2 regions of the Comamonas sp. FUJ_7 genome follow, and region 1 is predicted to be linked to the other one. Evidence: predicted binding sites of a transcription regulator. Region 1 holds the regulator's gene; the other holds the start of a gene.
The links. The regulator FNR, encoded in region 1, switches genes on or off when oxygen is low (the NO sensors DNR and NnrR bind a similar motif). The targets are predictions, from matches to a motif close to TTGATNNNNATCAA.

Region 1 (3,410 bases):
TGCAGGCCACGCACGGCAACTACCTTCTCTTCGCTGGCGGCTTTGCCACCGACCACAACACTGCAAGGCGCAGCACACATAACAAGACAATGGGGCCCGCCAACGAGCCCCATGATCAAAGCAGTCCAGACCAGCGAAAACAACATGCGCTAGATGATGCGCGAAAAGCGTGCGCGGTTCCTGTCTGCCTGCAAATATCGGTCAAACAGCATGGCTACTCCACGCACAAAAAACCATCCCAGTCCCGTCACCTTGAAGCCCTCTTCCGATATCTCCAGCAGACCGTTGCGCTGCATCTCTTCCAGCGCCTCCACTTCTGCAGCGAAGTATTCACGGAAATTGATCAGCCAAGCCTGCTCCATCGGCTCATACAGCACCGAGCCCTGGCACATGATGGACATGATCACGGCGCGGCGCACCAGATCATCGCGCGACAAGGCCAGGCCTCGCTGCACAGGCAGGGCATCGCCATCAATGGCGTCGTAATACTCTTCCAGCGTCTTGACGTTCTGGCTATAGGTCGCTCCGACCTTGCCAATGGCCGAGACCCCCAGCGCAATCAAGTCACAATCCGGCTGCGTGCTGTAGCCCTGGAAGTTGCGATGTAGACGCCCCTGGCGCTTGGCAATGGCCAGCGAGTCATCGGGTAAGGCAAAGTGGTCCATTCCCACATAAACATAGCCACCTGCCATGAAGGCATCGATGGCTCCGGAGAGCATGTTCAGCTTGTCCTGCCCCATGGGCAGATCAGCAGACTCGATACGACGCTGGGGTTTGAAGCGCTCAGGCAGATGCGCATAGGCATACAGCGCAATGCGATCGGGGCGCAGCTCGTTGACCTGCTGCAGCGTGCGCGCAAAGGACTCTGGCGTCTGTTTGGGCAAGCCGTAGATCAAGTCCACATTAATGGAAACAAAGCCCAGACGGCGAGCTTCCGCCACCAAGGCAAACACTTGTTCGGCTGGCTGCTCGCGATGCACAGCCTTCTGTACGACAGGATCGAAGTCTTGAACACCAAAGCTGAGGCGATTGAAACCCATGTCTCGCAAAGCTTGCAATCGCTCATTGCTCACCGTGCGCGGATCGACCTCGATCGAGTACTCACCCGCAGGGTCCAGCTTGAAGTGCTCTTGCATCAAGCCCATGAGCTGCTTCAGTTGAGCATCACTGAAAAAGGTGGGCGTACCACCACCAAGATGCACCTGACTGACCAATTGCCCCTTGCCGCAATGCTCGGTATGCATGGCCAGCTCACGCTCCAAATAGCTGAGGTACTCACCCGCCTTCTCGTGGTGCTTGGTGACGATCTTGTTGCAGGCACAGTAGTAACACAGTGACTCACAGAAGGGCACATGTACATAGACGGACAGTGGCAAGGCACGTGTGCCGGAATGCGTTTTGCGCTGCTTCAGAGCCAAAATATAGTCATCTGCACCAAAAGCCTCAACAAAACGGTCAGCTGTTGGGAACGATGTGTAGCGTGGGCCGGGAATATCGAAACGGCTCAGCAACTCAGGCGTGACTGCGGTCATAACTAGGTGCCAGGTAGTGCTCACACCCGATGAAAGCAAGGAGTCACAACATATTTTGCGATGAATCTCCTGCCTCGGATGCCAAAAAGCGCATGTTTAAAAACGAATACTGGCAATGTGCCCCAAGGCAATGCCCCTGTCCTTGATGAAAATCAAGAGAGCAAGAGGCAAGTGCTGCGACAATTTGATCCATCTCATTACAAACCACGAGGTCAATGACCGGCGCGACTATCACTCAGTGTCTGTCAGTGCCGCTGCTGAAAGCCCATGAATCTTCAGACCATCAAAGCATCCTGCTCCAACTGCAATCTGCGTGAACTGTGCATGCCCATGGGCCTGGACGATGAACAAATGGAGCGCATTGACGAAATTGTGGCCACGCGCCGCAAGGTCAAGCGTGGCGGACTGCTGTTTCGCAATGGCGAAGAGTTCACCTCGCTGTATGCCATTCGCACTGGATTCTTCAAGACCAGTGTCGCCACCGAAGATGGCCGTGACCAAGTCACCGGCTTTCAGATGGCAGGTGAAATCATCGGCCTTGACGGCATCGTCAACGACCACCACACCTGTGACGCCGTGGCACTTGAAGACGCCGAAGTCTGCGTGATGCCCTTTGACAAGCTCGAACAGCTCTCGCGCGAGGTCACTGCCCTGCAAAACCACGTGCACAAGGTCATGAGCCGCGAAATCGTGCGCGAGCATGGTGTGATGCTGCTGCTGGGCAGCATGCGCGCCGAAGAGCGCCTGGCCGCCTTTGTGCTGAATCTGGTGCAGCGTCTGTCAGCCCGCGGCTTCTCCAAGTCGGAGCTGGTGCTGCGCATGACGCGTGAGGAGATCGGCAGCTACCTGGGCCTCAAGCTGGAGACGGTGAGCCGCACCTTTTCCAAGTTTGCCGAAGAAGGCATCGTCGAAGTCAAGCAGCGCCATCTGCGCATTCTGGATACCGAGGCACTCAAGCGCATCGTCAACAGCCAGCAGTGTCATAACTGAGGCCACAGACTCAGCTGCATTCACCCCAAAGCCCGCATCAGCGGGCTTTTTTCTGGGTTCTTTATTCGGACAAAGGCTCGGAGACGATGCCTGCGTTGAGTTCACTGACAGAGCGGCCCAGCATGACCGTCATCAGCCCTCCAGCCAGCGTCACACCCCAGAAGGCAAAGAATGCCAAGGTATAGACAGCACTGCGCGACCAGTCCAGCGGAGCCCCCAGCCAGTGCACGTCCAGCGGGTCAACAAAGGCAAAAACCACCATCTCCATGATTGCCGCCGCCAGAAAGGCCGGCCAGACAATCCACATCCAGCGTCGAGCATCCATAGTGAGTCTCCTGGGTTTGCGGGATAGCCTTCATTTTGCACGGGCCATTTAACATTTCCATATAGAACTTCGGGCATGCACCGTGGCGGGAAACCCGTATTACTCCTTTTTCATGAGCTAATAGCGCTCATCCTGCTTAGAAATCAAGTCTAAATTTCTTTGAAATGACGGCAGGGAAAGCGCTTTCAGCTCACATTTTTGAAATTCCATGAAAAAAGGCCGCAAAAGCGGCCTCATGGAAAAGATGTGAAAGGACTCAGCGATCCAGCGGATGGTCCTTGGCTGGGGTTGCCGCATGGTTGCGCCCTGTAATGGCGGGAGCCATGTTTTTTTCCGTCTCGCTCAGGCGCTGATTGATCTCGATGCCATGACGATAGTAGTCAGGATCGATTACGGGATCAGGCTTGCTCATGGCAATATAGGCGGTGACAAAGCCCGCAATCACCACGATCACGGGGCCTGCAATGACCAGCCAGACATGGGCAAACTTCCACCAGGGTTTGCCGTCCTCGGGGTGAATGATTTTGCCCGTTTGCAGGGGTTTGGCTTGTGCTGCCGACATG
Region 2 (3,410 bases), 210 kb from region 1:
AACTCCTTGTGTATGGATTTTGTAGCGCAGATGGAATGCAGTGAAGTACTTTCAGGACAGTCTGTCTTATGACTGAGGCTGCGCAGAGGGATTGCACTGTGGCAAGCTAACCCCATCTTGAAAGAGCACCGGTCAACGGTGTATTTGATTGACTGAGATGCGTAAACGCACGCTTTTGTCCCTGAGCGGCGCTGTGATTGCAGCAGCTGGCGGGGGCTGGAAGGTCTATTCCATGAATTCCATTTCCTCTTCTGTACTGCCAGAGCAGTTGCTGCAGCAACTCAAACCTTCTCCGCGCATGCCGGTTATGTTCCTTGGGCATGGCAGCCCCATGAATGTGATTGAAGATACGCACTGGCGCCAAAGCTGGAAAGCTCTGGGGCAGGAGTTGATGGAAAAAGGCATTGCACCACAACTTATTTTGTGTGTTTCCGCGCATTGGTTGACAGAGTCAGAGTGGGCTTTGACTGCCATGGCCCAGCCGCGAACCATTCATGACTTTGGCGGCTTCCCCCAAGAGCTGTTCGATCAGCAATATCCTGCGCCAGGAGCCCCGGAGGTTGCCAGGCAGTTGGCTGCTGAGCTTCATTCGCCACTGGATGGTTCAGGTCTGTTGCTGGATCAGCAATGGGGCTTCGATCATGGCACCTGGTCTGTCCTGCTGCCCATGTTCCCTGCTGCAAAAATTCCCGTGATTCAGTTGAGCATGCCTTATGGCCTGTCTCCAGAAAAGCACTTCGAGATGGGGCAGCAGTTGCGAGCCTTGCGTGACCGAGGCGTGCTGATCGTCGGCAGTGGCAATATCGTGCACAACCTGCGGGCGATGCGTAGAGATGTCACTGACAATCAGGCCTTTGACTGGACCATTCAGTTTGACTCTGAGGTTCAGCAGCGTTTTGACAGCGGCAATCTCGCCGAGCTGAGCACCTTTCTGGAATGGGGTCCTCAGGCGCGTCTGGCACACCCTACACATGACCACTATCTGCCTTTGCTTTATGCGGTAGGTGCTGTGCATGAGAAAGAAGCTCCGCGCATTTTTAATGCGGCATATCAGTACGGTGCATTGGCCATGCGCTCAGCGATATGGGGCTTTGAGGCCTGAGGGCTAGCGCAATAGTTGAAATTTGAAGTGCCCACGAAAAAGCCACCTTCTCAGGTGGCTTGGCAATTGAAGAACGCGCTTTCTTAGAAGGCATCGACGCTGTACTCACCTTCTGGAGGTGGGTTTTGCGACAGCATGCGCAGTACTTCTTCCGGGGAGCGTGGGTCGGGTAGGGAAGTCACAACCTCCTGCGTCGCTTTGAGTTCTGGATAGGCGGCGTATAGGTAAGTCATGGCAACTCCTTGAAGGGGTGAATGGAAACTGGTGTAGATGATCTTTTAACGCATGATCATGTCAGTTGGTTGACAGGAAAGTCAAAGAAATGAAGATAGCCCAAAACTGGGAACAATCTTGATACCGTTCGTTAGGTGGCTTGACTTGCTTACATCTTGAATACCAGTGCGGTTGGCTTGCTAATAGACTCCCACTCATGAAGAAGTTGTTTGGAGTCTCGGCGCTTGCGCTGTTTTTATCAGGTTGCTACGCCACAGGGCCTGGTTACAACTACGGCTACAGCGAGACCTATGTTTATCAGCCCTATGGCGGCGTTTACTACGCTCCTGGATATCGACCTCCAAGACATGTACATCACCATCATGCCCATCGACCGCCAGTGCATAGACCACCCCATGGGCATGGGGTACATGGAGGACATAGACCGCATCCTGGTCATGGCGCATCGGGAGGACATCGCCCTCCAGGCCAGGGTGGGCATAGACCATCGGGAGGAAGGCATCCAGGTTCTGGCTCCGGGCATCCTCATCGCTAAGTCGGATTAAGACCAAACTGCTCTCTCGTTCATTGTGCCGTGCACCAGCCAGAGTTGATGCACGTCAATACGGTGGCGCATGATGAGGGCAGACTCGTGTCATCGCAGAAAGCGGCAGCGTTATATGCGTTGCCGTCAGTCACCTCAAAGGAGAAGCACATGTCCATGTTCAATCACATTCTGGTCCCGGTCGATGGCTCCAAGCCCTCCATGCTGGCAGCGCGCAAGGCCGCCGAGCTGTCCAAGGTCTTCGGCAGCGCAGTGACTGCGGTGTATGTCGTGGATCCTTATCCTTTTACGGGCGTTGGCGCGGATTTTGCCTATGGCCAGTCTCAGTATCTAAGTGCGGCCACGGCAGAAGCCAATACGGCGCTGGATGCGGTAAAGACCATCATGGAAGAGGCTGGTGTCTCCGTGAAGACCGTGGTGGGTGAGGGGCATGCCGTGCACGAAGGCATCGTCAAAACCATGGACAGTGTGGGCGCCGACCTCATCGTCATGGGTTCTCAGGGCCGTCGTGGCCTGGAAAAGCTGATGCTCGGCAGCGTCACCCAGCGCGTGCTGGGCGCCGTCAAGATACCTGTGCTCGTAGTCCGCGAATAAACAAGCAGAGCTTAAAAAACAAAGACCTCCATTTGGAGGTCTTTTTTATGGGGCAATGCCGAAAATTAAGCATGCCCTGAACGTAAGAGACAGCAAGCAAGGGCCGCCCCGCAGCGATGCTGTCGTCCCCCTTTCTGGGGGAAGCGGCGTAAGCCGCTCAGGGGGTTATTGAATCGTCGCGCCAGAAGCCTCAACAATAGCCTTGTTGGCTTTGAAGTCTGCCTGGAAGAACTGTTCAAAGGCTTGCACGCTCATGGCCTGTGGCTCGGCTCCTTGTGTCTGAATCGCTTCCTTGATTTCGGGCATGGCCAGCAGCTTGTTCACTTCTGCATTGACCTTGCTCACGATGGGCGTGGGCGTGTTGCGGGGCATGAAAATGCCGTACCAGGTGCTCACGTTAAAGCCCTTGAGGCCGGATTCGGCCAGAGTGGGAGTGTCAGGCAAGGAGGTGGAGCGGCTTGCCGAAGTTACAGCGATTGCCCGCAGCTTGCCGGACTTGATCTGGCCAATGGCAGAAGGCACGGACGACACAAGCAGGTCCACATTGCCGGCCAGTGCATCCATCATGGCGGGGTTGGAGCCCTTATAGGGAACGTGGGTCAGTTGAATGCCAGAGGCTTTCTCCAGCATCACGCCAGCCAGGTGAATGCTGGTGCCGTTGCCAGGAGAGCCATAGGTGATCTTGGCGGGGGTTTTCTTGGCGGCCGCCACCACGTCGGCCAGCGTCTTGTAGGGCGAGTTGGCAGATGTGGCAATCACGATGGGGGTGTAGGCCACGTGAGCTACAGGCGTCAGGTCCTTGGTGGGGTTCCAAGGCAGGCTTTTATAGAGATAGGGGCCAAGAACGACGTTGTCCTTTTGGCCCATGACCATGTCATAGCCTGTGGGAGCTGCCTTGACGACTTCGGTAATGCCAATCGTGCCGCCTGCGCCTGA

Region 2: AC2I9W_RS01500 (universal stress protein) is a predicted target of FNR. The motif match lies at 1,926-1,939, and genes of this name have one in related genera.

What each region holds. Positions count from the first base shown of each region.
Region 1 is NZ_JBXXZI010000001.1:122,113-125,522, reverse strand. Features, by position in the region: gene AC2I9W_RS00615 (sulfite exporter TauE/SafE family protein) at 1-146, opposite strand, end outside; gene hemN (oxygen-independent coproporphyrinogen III oxidase) at 150-1,532, opposite strand; gene fnr (fumarate/nitrate reduction transcriptional regulator Fnr) at 1,800-2,522, shown strand; gene AC2I9W_RS00600 (hypothetical protein) at 2,584-2,847, opposite strand; gene AC2I9W_RS00595 (FixH family protein) at 3,104-3,409, opposite strand.
Region 2 is NZ_JBXXZI010000001.1:330,146-333,555, forward strand. Features, by position in the region: gene ygiD (4,5-DOPA-extradiol-dioxygenase) at 233-1,102, shown strand; gene AC2I9W_RS01490 (hypothetical protein) at 1,186-1,335, opposite strand; gene AC2I9W_RS01495 (hypothetical protein) at 1,684-1,881, shown strand; gene AC2I9W_RS01500 (universal stress protein) at 2,037-2,474, shown strand; gene AC2I9W_RS01505 (Bug family tripartite tricarboxylate transporter substrate binding protein) at 2,640-3,410, opposite strand, start outside.